DNA from 2 places in the Desulfovibrio sp. X2 genome. Region 1 is predicted to be linked to the other one. Evidence: predicted binding sites of a transcription regulator. Region 1 holds the regulator's gene; the other holds the start of a gene.
What was found. The regulator HrcA, encoded in region 1, represses chaperone genes, less so after heat shock. The targets are predictions, from matches to a motif close to TGTTAGCACTCNNNNNNNNNGAGTGCTAACA.

Region 1 (8,609 bases):
GCCTCATCCGCCACGTCACCGACCGTCCCGGCCACGACCGGCGCTACGCCATGGGCTTCGAGTACGCCCGCAAGGCGCTCGGCTTCACGCCGGAGATATCCTTTGCCGACGGCCTGGCCGCCACCGTGGCCTGGTACCGCGACAACGAGGCCTGGCTCGAATCCGTGCAGAGCGGCGCCTACCGGGATTTCATGGACGCCTGGTACGGAGATCGCCGATGAGCGGAGGCAAACGTGCCGTGGTCCTCGGCGGGCGCAGCGGCCTGCTCGGCCGGGCCCTGTGCGAGGCGCTCACGGCAGCGGGCTGGGAGGCCCTGCCCGTGGGACGGTCCGACTTCGACCCCTTCGACCAGGGGAAGCTGCGCGACCACTGCCGCGAGCACGAGGCCTCGGCCATCTTCAACACCGTGGCCTACACCGCGGTGGACAAGGCCGAGGACGACCGCGACGAGGCCTGCCGCCTGAACCGCAATCTGCCCCGCCTCATCGGCCTCACGGCGCGCGAGCTTGCCGTCCCGCTCGTGCACTACTCCACGGACTTCGTCTTCGACGGCAGGAAGGACGCACCCTACACCCCGGAGGACAAGCCCTCGCCCGAGTCGGTCTACGGCCAGACCAAGCTCGCCGGGGAGCAGGTGCTCTTCGAGATCGACTCGCCGGGGCTGCTCGTCATCCGCACGTCGTGGCTCTTCGGCCCGGGCAAGGAGAACTTCGTCTCCAAGATCCTCCACCTGGCCAAGGAGCGGGACAAGCTCAGCGTGGTCGCGGACCAGACCGGCTCGCCGACCTACACGCCGGACCTCGCGGTCAACTCCGTCCTGCTCCTCGAATCCGGCGCGAGCGGCCTCTTCCACCTCTGCTCGAGCGGCAAGGCGACATGGTGCGAGCTGGCCGCGGAGGCCATCAAGCTGGCCGGGCTGCGCTGCCGCGTGGAGCCCATCACCAGCGCCGAATGGCCGGCCAAGGCCAAGCGGCCGAGATACTCGGTCCTCGACCTGGACAAGTTCACCCACGCCACCGGGGCGACACCGCGCCCCTGGGAGCAGGGGCTGCGCGACTATGTCTTCAGGGATCTCGGTCTGACCGAGCACGACGACTAGCCGGAAAAGGCCTGCCCATCCTCCAGATAGCACAGGCAGCGCCCCTCGGTGCCTGCCACGTCCGCGGCGTCGGTCACGACCTGCACGCCGCGGCCGTCGTGCGTGACGCGAAAGAGCGGCACCACCTTCGCCCCCCCGGGCGCCTCTCCCGGCGGGCAGCCCAGCTCCTCCACCCGTCCCCGCCCCTCTGACACGGCGTCGGCCGCCTCGCCGATCACGAGTTCGGGGGGGAAGGCCAGGGGAAGCCCCTGGACCTCCTGGGCGAAAGCCTTCTCCGGCCGCACGGCCCGGCTCTGCCAGACGTGCCCGGCCCCCATCTGCCGCGCGGCCGGTCCGGCCACGAGCATGTTCAGGGCGTCGTTGCGCGAGAGGCACAAGAGCCGTCCGTAGCCCTCGTTGAAGGCCTCCTCGTAGATGTCCTCGGCCAGTACCTCGGCGCAGAAGACTCGCTCGCCCTGCGTCCGGACCTCTTCGCAGCGGTCGGCCCGCGGGTCCACGAAGACCACGGGCACGTGATGCGCGAGCGCCCGCGCCACGGCCCGCGAAAAGGGATTCAGGCCGACCAGGATGATGCCCGAGGTCTCGGGCGGGGTCCGCACCTTGAGGAGCGAGGCCAGCGGCCCGCCCATGAGCGTGGCCCAGCTGCCGGAGAGGAGCACCACCATGAAGATGGTGTCGAGCATGAGCACGGCCTCGTGCCCGCGCGAAGGCATGACCAGCCCGGCGTAGGCGGCGCTGGCCAGGCAGACGATGCCGCGCGGAGAGACCACGGCCGCGTAGAGCCGCTCGCGCGCGGGCACCTCGGTCCCGGCGAGCGCCGCGGCCACGGCCACGGGGCGGACCACGATGCCGAGCCCGGCGGCCACGAGGAGCATGCGCGGCCACTGCGCCGCGAGCAGCCCCGGGTCCACCGTGGCCGAGAGCAGGACGAAGAGCGTGCCCACCACGATCGCCGCGAGCTGGTCCTTGAAGTGGCGGATGGCGGCCAGGGTGCGCGGCTTCTGGTGCGCCAGGAAGAACCCGGCCACGGCCACGGCGATGGGACCGGAGTTGGGCACCAGATGGCCCGAGAGCACGAAGGTGCCCATGGCCACGGCGAAGGCCGCCACGCCCGGCAGCCCTTCGTCGTGCAGCGTCTCCACCAGCGGCAGGACCATGCGTGAAAGGAAGAGCCCGCCGAGCGCGCCGAGCGCGGCGCCCGCGCACAGCGCGAGCAGGAAGCCCGTCGCCAGCTCGCCTGCCTGCGTGGCCGGGTCGGCCAGGGAGGCGAACTTGAGGGCCACGGCGCTCAAGACCACGCCGATCACGTCGCCCCAGATGGACTCCCAGTGCAGCAGGGCGCGAAGCCGGGGGGGAAAGGAGAGGCTCTTGAGCAGCGGGCCGATGACGCTCGGCCCGGTGACCACGGCCATGACGCCGAAGAGCAGCGCGATGTCCCAGGACAGGCCGAGCACGAACCGGGCCAGCAGCGTGCCCCCGGCCGCGGTGATCGCGATGGTCACGCTGAGCAGCCGGGCGATGGCCTTGGGCGCCTGCAGGAAGCCGCGTGTGGAGAGCAGGAGGCCGCCCTCGAAGAGGATGATGGCCACGGCGAATTCGACCAGCGGCAGGAGTCCGTCGCCGAGGTCCGAGCTGCGCACGAGGCCCGCGCCCAGGGGGCCCGCCGCGAGCCCGGCCAGGAGATAGAAGAGGATGGCGGGCAGGGAGAGGCGCTTGGCGAAGATATAGCCGGTAACGCCGAGCACGAGGGCGAGGCTGACCGATCCCAGGGCGTGCAGTTCCATGGACGCCACTATCCCTGTTCCGGGGGCCTCGCGCAAGGGCGAAGGGCCTTTTGTTCCAAGCCTCGTCCCTTGACAGGTGGGGGGGCCGTTGTTACCCGCATTGAGCACTCCCATAGGAGCGAGCCATGCCCGAGGGCAAAGGAGACGCCGGACCATGCCGGTCCTGAACGAACGCGAGACGCGCACGCTGACCACCATCATCGAGCTGTACATCGAAACCGCACAGCCGGTGGGGTCGCGCACGGTCTCTCGCGCGTCCGGCCTCGGCCTCTCCCCTGCCTCGATCCGCAACGTCATGGCGGACCTGACCGAGAAGGGCTACCTGGAGCAGCCCCACACCTCGGCCGGCCGTGTGCCCTCCGCCCTGGCCTTCGAGCTCTACCTGGAGCAGGGCGTGCGCCCCGCGTTCCTCTCGGAGCCGGAGCGCCGCATCATCGTCTCCTCCCTGGGCGAGGCCGCGGGCGACATCTCGGACCTGCTGCGCCAGGCCTGCCGCCTGCTTTCCGGCCTGTCCAAGCAGGTCTGCATGGTCATGGCCCCCATGCAGGGCGAGGTCTGCTGGAAGCGCATCGAGTTTGCGCTCATCAAGCCCACGCTGGTGATGGTCATCCTGGTGCTCCAGGGCGGCCTCATCCAGAAGAAGCTCGTGGAGCTCGAGCGGCCGGTCACCTCGGACGACCTCGTGCGCTACGCCAACTATCTGAACGACCTCTTCACGGACAAGACCGTCTCCCAGGTGCGCGCCCACCTGCTGCGCGAGATGGAGCGCGCCAGGAGCGCCCTGTCCGAATATTTCACCCAGGCGCTGCGCCTGGCCAGCGAGACCGTCGCCGCCGAGAGCGAACGCGAGCTCTTCGTGGAAGGCGCGGTGAACGTCATCTCGCAGCCCGAATTCGCCGGTCCGGAGAGCATCCGCCGCCTGCTGTCCATGCTCGAGGAGCGCACCCGCCTGCTCGACATCCTGGACAGGGTCATGGAGTCGGGCGGCGTGCTCGTCTCCCTGGACCGCCTCGACCGCCTGGATCGTCCCGACAGCGCCGACCGCCAGGAGGGCATCGACGGCCTCATGGGCGGGGAGCCCTTCCCGGGCCTCTCGGTCATCGCCCGCCCCTACGGCGCCCAGGGACAGGCCATCGGCGTCATCGGCCTGCTGGGCCCCATGCGCATGAACTACGCCGGGCTCATGCCCGTGGTCTCCTGCACCGCCGACGCCATCAGCGACATCCTGCGCAAGCGTTTCTAGCGGGGCGCCCATGCGCCCCGTCCGCCCGGCCCACCGCACCCGCATGAAAGGTATGGAGGTACATAAGAGCATGTCCGAACATGAGAAGGAGATGGCCCCCGAGGCCCCCGAAACTGCCGAATCCGCCGAGAACGCCGAGGCCCAAAGCCCCGAGGAGGCCTTCCGCGAGGCCCTGCGCCGCGCCGAGGACGAGAAGCTGCGCGCCCTGGCCGAGCTCGAGAACGCCAAGCGCCGCCTGGAGCGCGAAAAGGACGAGTTCCGCAAGTACGCCACTGAGACCGTGCTCTCCGATCTCGTGCCAGTGCTCGACAACCTCGAGCTGGCCCTGGCGCACGGCCGCGGCAACGAGGCCTGCAAGGACCTCGTGATCGGCGTGGAGATGACAGTGAAGCTCTTCCTCGATTCCCTGGCCCGCCACGGCCTGGAGCAGGTCGGCGCGGTCGGCGACGAGTTCGATCCCGCCTGGGCCGAGGCCGTGGGCGTCACCGCGGATTCCGGACTCGAGGACAACCACGTGGCCGCCATTTTGCAGCGCGGTTACAAGCTGAACGGCCGGGTCATCCGTCCGGCCAAGGTCATGATCGCGAAAAACGCATAAAGTTTCCGTCTTGCCCTTTACTCCGCGAGAATTGTGGTTATACCTCGTGGTTGACTCGCGAATTCCATCGTCACGACGCAAAAATTCCATCTGTTGGAGGATTAATAATGGGCAAAATCATCGGCATCGACCTCGGTACCACGAACTCCTGCGTCTACGTCATGGAGGGCAAGGACCCCAAGTGCGTCACCAACCCTGAAGGCGGACGCACCACCCCCTCCATCGTGGCCTTCACGGACAAGGAGCGGCTGGTCGGCGAGATCGCCAAGCGCCAGTCCGTCACCAACCCGGACCGCACCGTCTACGCAGTGAAAAGGCTCATGGGCCGCAATTTCGACACGCCGCAGGTCGGCGAGTGGCTGAAGCACTGCGCCTACAAGATCGTCTCCGGTCCCAACGGCGAGGCAGCGGTCGAGGTAATGGGCAAGAAGTACACGCCGCCCGAGGTCTCGGCCATGATCCTGCAGAAGCTCAAGGCCGACGCCGAAGCCTACCTGGGCGAGACCGTGACCGAAGCGGTCATCACCGTGCCCGCCTACTTCAACGACTCGCAGCGCCAGGCCACCAAGGACGCCGGTCGCATCGCCGGCCTCGACGTCAAGCGCATCATCAACGAGCCCACGGCCGCCTCCCTGGCCTACGGCTTCGACAAGAAGCACAACCAGAAGATCGCCGTCTTCGACCTGGGCGGCGGCACCTTCGACATCTCCATCCTCGAGGTCGGCGACAACGTCGTCGAGGTGCGCGCCACCAACGGCGACACCTTCCTCGGCGGCGAGGACTTCGACCAGCGCATCATGAACTACCTGGTCGAGGAGTTCCGCAAGGAGTCCGGCATCGACCTCTCCAAGGACCGCATGGCCCTGCAGCGCCTGAAGGAGGCCGCGGAGAAGGCCAAGAAGGAGCTCTCCTCGGCCATGGAGACGGAGGTCAACCTGCCCTTCGTCACCGCCGACGCCTCCGGTCCCAAGCACCTGATGATGAAGATCAGCCGCTCCAAGCTCGAGGCCCTGGTCGAGGACCTGGTCGAGCGCACCATGGGCCCCTGCAAGAAGGCCCTGGCCGACGCCAACCTTTCGGCCAAGGACGTGGACGAGGTCATCCTCGTCGGCGGCATGACCCGCATGCCGCTGGTGCAGAAGAAGGTCGGCGAGTTCTTCGGCAAGGAGCCCAACCGCTCCGTGAACCCGGACGAGGTCGTGGCCATGGGCGCGGCCATCCAGGGCGGCATCCTGGCCGGCGACGTGAAGGACGTGCTGCTCCTCGACGTCACCCCGCTGTCTCTCGGCATCGAGACCATGGGCGGCGTGATGACCAAGCTCATCGAGCGCAACACGACCATCCCCACGCGCAAGAGCCAGGTCTTCACCACGGCCGCGGACAACCAGCCCTCCGTCTCCATCCACGTGCTCCAGGGCGAACGCCCCATGGCCTCGGACAACATGACGCTCGGCCGCTTCGAGTTGACCGGCATCGTGCCCGCCCCGCGCGGCGTGCCGCAGATCGAGGTGACCTTCGACATCGACGCCAACGGCATCGTCAACGTCTCGGCCAAGGACACGGGCACCGGCAAGGAGCAGTCGATCCGCATCACCGCCTCCTCCGGCCTCTCCGAGACCGACATCCAGCGCCTGATCAAGGAAGCCGAGTCGCACTCCGACGAGGACAAGAAGAAGCAGGCCCTGATCGAGGCGCGCAACCAGGCCGACCAGCTGGTCTACACCACGGAGAAGTCCCTGCGCGACCTCGGCGACAAGGTGGACGGGGCGCTTCGCGGCGAGATCGAGTCCAAAGTCAACGCCCTGAAGAGCGCGCTGCAGTCCGACGACGCCGACGCCATCAAGCGGGCCTCCGACGAGCTCGCCCAGGCCTCCCACAAGCTGGCCGAGCAGCTCTACGCCCAGAAGGCCCAGAGCGGCGAGCAGCCCCATGCCGGTGCGGACGCCCAGCCCGGCCAGGGCGGCGCATCCGGCGGCTCGGACGACGACGTGGTCGACGCCGACTACACCGAGGTCAAGTAAGCCGCGTCCCGCCCGCGGGACAAAGAATACGATCACGGCCCGGCTCCTCGATCGAGGAGCCGGGCCTTTTTATTGCCCGTCCTCCCGTCTTTCAGGCCTCCATCCCGAGTGCCGGGCCTTTTATTTCATCCGGTTCCCGGCTACACTTACCGGATGTTCGCACGACGCACAGTGATCATCCTCGTCGCGCTCCTCTCCCTGGCGGCGACCGGCTGCCAGAAGCAGCCCGCGACTCCCGTAGGTGCCCGCCCGGCCATGACGCCGGGCCTCCCCTTGGACGATGCAGCCGCCCAGGCCTGGGACAACCAGGACTGGGACAAGAGCGAGCTCTACTACGGCCAGATGCTCGAACGCGGTCAGGCCGCTCCTGCCCAGCGCCTGCAGTGGCACGAGCGCTACACCCTCTCGGCCCTGCGCGCGGGACATGCGCGCGGAGCGCTCGAAGGGCTCGACGCCTGGGCCCAGGCCGATCCCAAAGTCCGCAAGAAGCCTGCCTGGCGCGCGGCGCAGATCGAGATACTGGCCGCAACGGGCGAAACCGATTCCCTGCGCAAGGCGCTGGACTCCTTCGCCGCGGACAAGTCCATCCCTGCGGGCACCCGCTTCTCCGCGGTGCGCGCCGCGGCCGAGACCGGTCTGCGGCAGGAGCCCGACGCCTCCACCCTGACGCTCCTGAACACAGCCTATACCCTGGCCCCCACGGTCCAGGACAAGGCGGACCTCGAGGACACGGTGCTCTCCGCCCTCTCTCCGCTTTCCGCAGACAAGCTCCAAAGCCTCGCCGCCGCCGCGCCCTCTGGAAAGGAATGGAGCTTCCCCTATCCGCAGGTCCGCTTCCTGCTCGCGGCGCGCCAGGCCGATGCCTCATCCGAGGCCTGGGCCGGGTCCTGGCAGACCATGCGCGGCGTGATGGGGCGCTTTCATTTCGCCAAGCCCGCCCCCTGGACCGCCATCCTCGCCAAGTTCGAGGAGAAGCGCGGCGTGCCCACCATCGACCTGACCCTGCTCCTGCCGCTCTCCGGCCGCTTCGAGCAGGTGGGCTGGTCCATCCTGCGCGGCGCCGGTGCCGCGCAGTGGCAGCTCTCCCGCCAGGGCGTGCCGGTCACCGTGCACGTGATCAACACCGAGGACCGCGACTGGCTGGCGCAGCTCTCCGCCCTGCCCGCCGAGGCCACAGTGGTCGGCGGCCCGCTCGAGATGGAGCGCTTCCGGCAGCTCGCCGCCTCCTCCGAATTCGGCCGCCGCGCCGTGTTCGCCTTCATGCCCTCCCTCGGCGACGTCGAGGAAGGCCACGACGCCTGGCGCTTCTTCGACAGCCTCGAGGACCAGATCCGCGCCCTGGCGCGCATCTCCGTGCAGGACCTCGGCATCGAGCGCTTCGCGGTGCTCTACCCGCAGGAGCGTTTCGGCATGAAGGCCGCGCAGCTCTTCCAGGAGGAGATCGCGGCCAAGGGCGGCAGCGTGACGTCCACCGGCACCTACTACCCCGGAGACCCGCAGCGCTGGGGCCGTTCCGTGGCCGAGATGCTGCACGCGCCGGGCAAGGACTCCGTGACCGGCGACCGGCCGCCTCCGCCCGAACCCTCCTTCCAGGCCGTCTTCATTCCGGACGGCTGGGCCCAGGCGCAGCTCATCGTGCCGCAGTTCTTCTTCTACGAGCAGGACCAGCTCCTGTTCCTCGGCCCCGAGCTCTGGAGCCAGGCCATCGGAGCGGGCACGGACGCGGACATGCACTACTTCGGCATGTCGGTCGCGCCCGGCTCCTGGTGGCCGGAGAACCCGAGCCCCGGCGCCCAGGCCCTGCGCCAGAACCTGGACTCCATGGGATTGCCGCGCCCCGACTTCTGGACCGCGCTCGGCTTCG
Region 2 (8,609 bases), on a different contig from region 1:
CGCAAGAACCGGCAGTGCGCCGTGGCGAACGACTGCTTCAACGAGGTCATGGAGAAGATCATCCGCGCGGACGCCATCCTGCTCGGCTCGCCCACCTACTTCAGCGACGTGACCGCGGAGATGAAGGCGCTGCTCGACCGCACGGGCCTCGTGTCCATCGCCAACGGCAGGCTGCTGCGCGGCAAGATCGGCGCCGCGGTCATCGCCGTCAGGCGCGGCGGCGGCATCCACGCCTTCGACTCCATCAACCACATGTTCCTCATGTCCCAGGTCATCGTGCCGGGCTCGCTCTACTGGAACCTCGGCTTCGGCCTGGACAAGGGCGAGGTGGAGAGCGACGCCGAGGGGCTGAACAACATGAAGAACCTGGGCGAGACCGTGGACTGGCTCGGCAAGGCCATGGCCCCGCACAAGGACTCCTACCCCACGGACGACTCGAACTACGGCTAGGCGGCCTGCGGCCCTCGGCCGCGGCGCACGCAAAGGAAAAGGGCAGCCTGGAGGCTGCCTTTTTCTTTCAGTCGCAATGGCATGGTAAGCCCAATTTTTGCGTGTGCGCGGTCAATCCATTTTGAAGGATCGCAACTTGTCTTCCAATTTCAATAGATAGTTTTACTACTTCATTAGAATAATGCTTTTTTGATGCTTCATTATTTTGATTTTCAGAAATCATGTACTGCCGCTGAGCCATCCAGAAACAGTTTGCTTTGCCAATCAGAGCGTTGCAGATTTCATCCAAATTGTTAAAATACAGTCCTATAATCATGCGCAAGTCATTATATTTATTTAATTCATTTAGCCATTTCTTATCCCAATCAGAGGAGTCTAATTTGGATTCAGAATGGATATACCAACTTGTTTGTGAATGAAAAGAAGACAGTGATGAAAGGATTATATGTGCTTTTTCTATTTTTTTAGCAATGAAAAATCTATCTAGTCGATCGTCTTCAGCGAAGGCACTTTCTCTATCTAATTCTACGCGCTGTCCGGAAATGCGCTCTTGTGATTCAATCTGCTTTTCCGTTATCCTCAGCATTAAACGAGAATTAAGATAGCTGACGATAAATGCTGCTACCACAGCAGCAATAACTGATGCAGAAAATGTGCTGAGAAAATTCATCAATATTTCTCATTTCCACAAGAGTATTTTTCGACCGGCACTCCGGGCGCTAGCAGCCCTTGAGCGAGGCCTCGATGCGCTTCATGACCTCGTCGTAGAGGCCGGGGGTGGCGTAGGGGGTGAGGCACTTGGTGCGCACGGCGCCGACCAGGACGCAGCTCAGGAACTGCGCGGCCAGGTGCGGGTCGTTGGCGGCGATGGTGCCGTCCTCCAGGCCCCGTCCCGTGCACTCGCGCAGCAGGATGTGCACCTCGGTGAACTTGGTGATCATGATCTCGCGGTCTTCGCGCGTCTTCATGTCCGAGTAGGGCGAGCAGCGGATGAGGACCAGGAAGTTCGCCCCGGGCTCGCGCGAGAATTCGAGATAGCAGCGGCAGAAGCGCAGTACGGCCTCGAGCCCGGTGGGCGCGCCTGCAACGCTGGCGCGCAAGGCGGTCAGCAGATTCTCGAGCACGTCCATGCCCGCGGCCAGGAAGAGTTTTTCCTTGTTGCCGTAGTGGTGGGCAAGCAGCCCCATGGCGACCTGGGCTCGTTGCGAAATCATGGCAAAGGTCGTCTCGGCGTAGCCGTACTCGCCGAAAAGTTCCTTGGCCGCCTGAAGAAGTGCTTCCTTCTTGGTCATCCTGGTCCGGCCCCCTGCGCTCTGCGCGCGATATGGTGAATGGCAAGTGGATACGGAGTGCTCGGCCGCCTGTCAATCCACTGAACGATCAGACAGGCTTGCGCACCGTCCTGCCCGGCGAAGGGCGAGGTGAAGCGCCGGGCGGTTGGACCCGGCGCTTCGTGGGGCGAGATGGTGCGGAAGAAAGGCTTGAAAAGAGGCGGGGCCCCGTCGGACTGGGGCCCCAACAAAGGCGGAGGTGTTGTGTGGAGCCAATGCATGGTATGTCAACCGTCTTGCCGCGGGACTCTATGCGTCGTCGGCCGAAGCACGGACCCCGGTAGAGGGGCAAGCGGGGAACATCACGATCATCCCGGTTCGGGCCGGCCGCCTGTGGCGCCGGGCGGAAGTTGGTGCGCGCGTGAACAGCGTGGCGGGCTTGCGCGCCTTCCGCCCGGCAACCAGGCGTCGTTTTCCAACCCTCACCATGGCAGGATCGGGGGCGCCGTCCTGCCAACCTGTGATTGATTACTCAATCAGCAGGCAAGTCCCTTCTAGCTATCTGGGCCGGATGGGTCAAGCAAAAAAATGCGTTCAGCGAAATTTTTTCCACTCCTTTTTGGGCTGAATCTCAATATACCGAAAAGACAGTTTTTATTTGTTGAGGAAGAGTTGCCGAAATATGGCCCGAGGGCCTCCTCCCGACACGGGTGCGTTTACTTGTTTCAGCTCCCGACCCCGAGAGCCGATGGACCGGCCTCTTCGGCACCGTCTTGCGGGCAGACCGGTGGTCCAATCACCGGACCACTTGCGGGCCGCAAATGGACCAATCCGGTGCAGCGGACAGCGGCGCGCGCCATGGCGTGCATCGTGCCCGCGCCGCTGGCGGCACCCCCGACGGAGGCCGGGCGCTTCCCTTTCTCTTTCGCCGCCCGTCCGCTCCTCTCCCGGCGCCGGGCCTCCCCCCGCCGCTCAGACCTCCTTCACCGCGCTCGGGGCCGGGCCCCGGCGCATGCGCGCGTAGGTCATGCACGCGGCCACGACCATGGGCAGGGCGCCCAGGAAGATGAAGACCAGGTCGCCCGGCAGCCGCGCCCATTCCAGGGCCCGGGCCATGCCCCCGCCGGTGTAGGCCAGGCTGCGCGCGTGCCAGTAGCCGTTCTGCAGCACGTCCAGGAACTGCAGCACGCCGCCCGGGAACAGGCTGCCCAGGAGCATCAGCGCCAGCCCGGCGTTCAGCCCCCAGAACGAGACCCGCACCCACTTCACCGGCCCGGCCCACTGCTCGTCGGAAAGCACCTGGCGGAAGGCCAGGACCATGAGGGCCATGGCCTCCATGCCGAAGACGCCCATGAGCGCGCCGTGGCCGTGGTTGGGGGTGAGCAGGGTTCCGACCTCGAAGTAGCTGACGATGGGCAGGTTGATGAGGAAGCCGAAGATGCCCGCGCCCACGAAGTTCCAGAAGCCCACGGCCATGAGGAAGTAGAAGGTCCACTTGTGCGGGATGTCCACCCGCTCGCCGCAGACGTCGCAGCGCGAGCGCGTGAGGCTCACGAAGTCCCAGGCGTCCAGGGTGAGCAGCGTGAGCGGCACCACCTCCATGGCCGAGAAGAGCGCGGACAGGGCCATGTTCAGGTTGGTCTGGCCGGTCCAGTACCAGTGGTGGCCAGTGCCCACGATGCCGCTGCCCAGGAAGAGGATGGCGTCCAGGTAGATGACGCGCGCCGCGGTCTGCCGCGTGACCAGCCCCAGGCGGTGGAAGGTCACGGCGACCATTACGGTCACGAAGAGCTCGAAGAAGCCCTCCACCCAGAGGTGGATGATCCAGAAGCGCCAGTTGTCCACGATGGTGAAGTTGGTGGTGCTGCCGAAGAAGAAGGCGGGCAGGTAGAACAGGGGGATGGCCACGGCCGCCAGCAGGTAGAGCGAGGTCAGCTCGCGGCGTTCCGGGTCGCCCAGCGCGGGCTTCACCGCGCGCAGCAGCATGACCACCCAGCCCACGAGGCCCACGGCCAGCAGTATCTGCCAGAAGCGGCCGAGGTCCAGGTACTCCCAGCCCTGGTCCCCGAACCAGGACCAGAGGTTGCCGAAGACCTGGTGGATGCCCAGGAGCTCGCCCAGGAGGCTGCCCGCGATGACCACCACTAGGGCCCAGAACAGGGCGTGTACGCCCGCCACCTGTCCCTTGGGCTCGGTCTGTCCGCCCAGGGCGCTGCCCAGCACCAGCCCGCCCGCCACGAAGGCCGAGGCGATCCAGAAGATGGCCGACTGCAGGTGCCAGGTGCGCAGGATGTTGCTGGGGAACACGGCCGAGAGGTCCAGGCCGTAGAAGCTGCCCGGGTCGGCCCGGAAGTGGGCCGTGGCCCCGCCCATGAGCGTCTGGGCCAAAAAGAGCAGCGAGACGGCCACGAAGAACTTGATGGTGGCGCGCTGCGTGGGGCCGCCGCCGCCCGGCAGCATGTGCGGGTGCACGTGCTCGCCCGTGCCCTTCCAGCCCAGGTAGCTGAAGCGGCCGAAGGAGAAGAGCACCAGCGCCGTGGCCGCGAGCAGGGTGATGAGGCTCAGCGCGCTCCAGAGCACGGCGCTGTCCGTGGGCCGGTTGCCGAGCATGGGTTCGTAGGGGAAGTTGTTGGTGTAGGAGAAGGTCTCGCCCGGCCTGTCCGCGATGGAGGCCCAGGCCGTCCAAGCGAAGAAGGCCGTGAGGTCCTTCAGGTCCACCGGGTTGTCGATGAACTTGCGGCTGAGGCCCCCGTTGTCCGTGGGCGCGGCGAAGTAGGCGGTCCAGCGCGCGATCTCGCGCTTGAAGGCCGCGGTCTCCTCGTCCGTGAAGTGCAGTATCCCGTCCGCCGGGTCGTAGCGGTTCTCGCGCAGGAGGGCCGATGCCCGTGCCTGGACGATCTCGCGCTCGTTGTCCGGCAGCGTGGCGTAGCCCGCGCCGTAGCTTTGCTGCGCCAGGTCGTTCGCCGCGTCCATCCCCAGGTCGTGCAGATAGGCGGCGGAGAAGTCCGGCCCCAGGTAGGCGCCGTGGCCCCAGATGGAGCCGTTCTCCATGAGCCCGTAGCGCAAAAAGACCTCCTGCCCGGCGCGCACGTCGTCGCCGGTGAAGACCGTGGCTCCGGCGGAGTCCACCACGCGCTCCGGAATGGGCGGCGCGCCCTGGTAGCTCTTGGCAGCGATCCAGATCTGCAGGCTGAAGCCGATGATCAGCGTCAGGATGACGCCCTGCCGCCACCAGGGCGACAGGCCGCCGGATGCCTGCGGGGCAGGGCCTTGCGGTTTTTTTGGGGGCTGCTGGGCGGACTGCATGGCGGATCCTCCGGTTGCGGGTCGAGACGATTCCGGCGCGGGCCGAGGCTTTTTCGGATGATACGGGCCTAGCCCCCTGGCGAGGAGACGTCAACCGCCGGGGGGACGATCAAAGGATTTGCAGTAGGGGATTTGTGGAGGGGATTTGCGGCTGGAGCGGCGGGCGCGGCGGGCGAAAAAAAGGCCCGCCCCCTTTCGGGGACGGGCCTTTCGTGCGTGCTTGCGTAAGGCTTCGGAGCCTGGGGGCCTAGTACATGCCGCCCATGCCGCCCATGCCGCCGCCCGGCATGGCCGGAACGTCCTTCTTGGCCTCGGGCTTCTCGGCGATGCCGCACTCGGTGGTCAGCAGCAGGCCGGCCACGGAGGAGGCGTTCTGCAGGGCGATGCGGGTGACCTTCTTCGGGTCGATGACGCCCGCCTTGATCAGGTCCTCGTACTCGCCGGTGGCAGCGTTGTAGCCCATCGCTTCCTTGGCGTCCTTGACCTTCTCGACCACGATGGAGCCTTCCTCGCCCGCGTTGTTGGCGATCTGGCGGAGCGGCTCGGTGATGGCGCGGCGGACCAGCTCGATGCCGGCGCTCTCGTCGTCGTCGGCGCCCTTCAGCTTGTCCAGGGACTTGGCGCAGCGCACCAGGGCGACGCCGCCGCCGGGGACGATGCCCTCTTCCACGGCCGCGCGGGTGGCGTTCAGGGCGTCCTCGACGCGGGCCTTCTTCTCCTTCATCTCGGTCTCGGTGGCTGCGCCGACGTTGATCACGGCAACGCCGCCCACGAGCTTGGCCAGGCGCTCCTGGAGCTTCTCGCGGTCGTAGTCGGAGGAGGTGTCCTCGATCTCGCGGCGGATCTGGGCCACGCGGCCCTTGATGTCGTCACCCTTGCCCGCGCCGTCGACGATGGTGGTGTTCTCCTTGTCGATGGTCACGCGCTTGGCCTTGCCGAGCGTGGTCAGGTTGACGTTCTCGAGCTTCACGCCGATGTCCTCGGAGACCACCTGGCCGCCGGTCAGGATGGCGATGTCGGCCAGCATGGCCTTGCGGCGCTCGCCGAAGCCCGGGGCCTTCACGGCCACGGCCTGCAGGGTGCCGCGCAGCTTGTTGACCACCAGGGTGGCCAGGGCCTCGCCCTCCACGTCCTCGGCGATGATCACCAGCGGACGGCCCAGCTTGGCGACCTGCTCGAGCACGGGCAGGAGGTCCTTCATGGAGGAGATCTTCTTCTCGTTGATGAGGATCAGCGGCTCCTCCATCTCGCAGACCATCTTCTCGGGATCGGTCACGAAGTAGGGGGAGAGGTAGCCGCGGTCGAACTGCATGCCCTCGACCACGTCCAGGGTGGTCTCGAGGCCCTTGGCCTCCTCGACCGTGATGACGCCTTCCTTGCCCACCTTGGCCATGGCGTCGGCGATGATGTTGCCGATGGTGGCGTCGTTGTTGGCGGAGATGGTGCCGACCTGGGCGATCTCCTTCTGGTCGCGGGTGGGCTTGGCCAGCTTGCCGAGCTCCTCGACGACCTTCTCCACGGCCTTGTCGATGCCGCGCTTGATGGCCATGGGGTTGCGGCCGGCGGCCACGAGCTTCACGCCGTCGTTGAACACGGCCTGGGCCAGGATGGTGGCGGTGGTGGTTCCGTCGCCGGCGATGTCGGAGGTCTTGGAAGCGACTTCCTTGACCATCTGGGCGCCCATGTTCTCGAACTTGTCCTCGAGCTCCACTTCCTTGGCCACGGTCACGCCGTCCTTGGTGATCGTGGGCGAGCCGAAGCTCTTCTCGATGACCACGTTGCGGCCCTTGGGTCCGAGGGTCACCTTCACGGCGTTGGCAAGCTTGTCGACGCCGCGCTTCAGCTTTTCACGGGCCTTGGTATCAAAAAGAATTTCCTTCGCGGGCATGTTCCATCCTCCTTATGCGGATACTGCGGATCGGTGTCGGGAAAATTAGTCGATGATGGCCAGGATATCGTCCTCGCGCATGACGAGGAACTCGTCGCCGTCGACCTTCACTTCGGTGCCGGCGTACTTGTTGAACAGGACCTTGTCGCCCTTCTTCACGGACATCTCGACCTTCTTGCCGTCGGTGCCGCACTTGCCGGGACCGGCAGCCACGACCTCACCCTTGATGGGCTTTTCCTTGGCGGAATCGGGGATGATGATGCCGCCGGCGGTCTTTTCCTCTTCCTCGAGGCGCTTGACCAGAACACGGTCGTGCAGGGGTTTCAGCTTCATGAATGAACCTCCTAATGGTGTTGTTCTCTTGTCTGCGTGACGTTGGCACTCCACTCGGGCGAGTGCTAACAAGACGACGCATCGTCGTATAAGAATCGGCCCCCTCTTTGTCAACCGGAGCTCCGCAAAATTGTCCGCGTCTTTTTGGTGACGCCCGCGATTCTTCGCCCGCCCCCGCATCGATCCGTCCGGCAGGCCGCCCGGCAGGCCGCGCCACGGGCCGTTCGTGAAGCCGGGCGCAAGCGTCCCCCCGCGCTTCCTCCCGTCCGCGGCCTCGTGTATGCTCGGCCCCAACCATGACCGCCCAGAAGCCCAAACGTTCCCCGAGCGGCGGGGAGATAGCCCGCCTGGCGCTGCTCCTCGCGCCCATCCTGGCCGCCTTCGCCGCCCTGGCCCTGGCCATCCTCGTGGGCAACCTGAGCGACTCGGACAAGCCCGTTCCCGTGGACCTCGACCGCCGCGCCGACGTCACCGTGACCGAGCCGGGCGGGGGCCTCACCTACGCCTACCTGCCCCAGTACTCCCACTCCGTCTCCTACGAGCGCCACCACCTGCTCGTCGAATACCTGCGCAAGGCCACCGGCCTGCCCCTGCGCCAGGTCTACCCGGACACCTTCCAGGACAACATCAACCTCATGGCCCAGGGCGCGCTGGACGTCTCCTTCGTCAACCCCTTCGTCTTCGTGAAGCTGGCCGACCGCTACGGCGCCCGCGCCTTCGCCCGCATCCTGGGCGACGAGGAGGGCGACGGCTTCCGCGGCGAGATCATCGTGCGCGCCGACAACAAGGCCATCCAGACCCTGGCCGACTGCAAGGGCAAGCGCTGGATCGCCGTGGACCCCTCGTCCGCGGGCGGCTACCTCTTCCCCCTCGGCCTCTTCCTCAAGCACGGCATCCGCAAGGAGGACTTCTCCGAGCTGGCCTTCGCCCCCGGGCCCGGCGGCAAGCAGGAGAAGGTCGTCCTGGCCGTCTACTCCGGAAAATACGACATCGGCACCGTGCGCGACGGCACCCGCGCGCTCCTCGCCGACCGCATCGACCTCTCGCAGATCCGCGTCCTGGCCCGCACGCCCGAATACCCCAACTGGGTCTTCTGCGCGCGCAAGGGACTCTCGCCCGAGATCGTCGCCCGCATCCAGAAGGCCCTGCTGGCGCTCTCCCGCGACACGCCCGAGGGCCGCGCCGTGCTCGACGCCGCCCACATCAAGGCCATCGTCCCGGCCCACAACGCCGACTTCGACCCCGTGCGCGAGCTCATCGACCGGCTCGACGCCAACGGCGACCTGCCCAGGGGGGACGTGGCGCAATGACCCGCTGGCTGCGCTCCACCTACGGCCTGCTCGAACGGCTCTCCTTCCCGG

Region 2: the regulator HrcA is predicted to act here: its motif matches at 7,289-7,319, upstream of groES (co-chaperone GroES).

What each region holds. Positions count from the first base shown of each region.
Region 1 is NZ_ATHV01000032.1:45,331-53,939, reverse strand. It holds gene rfbB (dTDP-glucose 4,6-dehydratase) at 1-221, shown strand, start outside; gene rfbD (dTDP-4-dehydrorhamnose reductase) at 218-1,099, shown strand; gene DSX2_RS11180 (sodium:proton antiporter) at 1,096-2,883, opposite strand; gene hrcA (heat-inducible transcriptional repressor HrcA) at 3,038-4,126, shown strand; gene grpE (nucleotide exchange factor GrpE) at 4,137-4,724, shown strand; gene dnaK (molecular chaperone DnaK) at 4,832-6,745, shown strand; gene DSX2_RS11160 (penicillin-binding protein activator) at 6,917-8,609, shown strand, end outside.
Region 2 is NZ_ATHV01000002.1:5,414-14,022, reverse strand. It holds gene DSX2_RS00815 (flavodoxin family protein) at 1-450, shown strand, start outside; gene DSX2_RS18155 (hypothetical protein) at 518-1,120, opposite strand; gene DSX2_RS00810 (TetR/AcrR family transcriptional regulator) at 1,170-1,742, opposite strand; gene DSX2_RS00805 (nitric-oxide reductase large subunit) at 2,694-5,027, opposite strand; gene groL (chaperonin GroEL) at 5,275-6,915, opposite strand; gene groES (co-chaperone GroES) at 6,961-7,248, opposite strand; gene DSX2_RS00790 (phosphate/phosphite/phosphonate ABC transporter substrate-binding protein) at 7,545-8,558, shown strand; gene DSX2_RS00785 (ATP-binding protein) at 8,555-8,609, shown strand, end outside.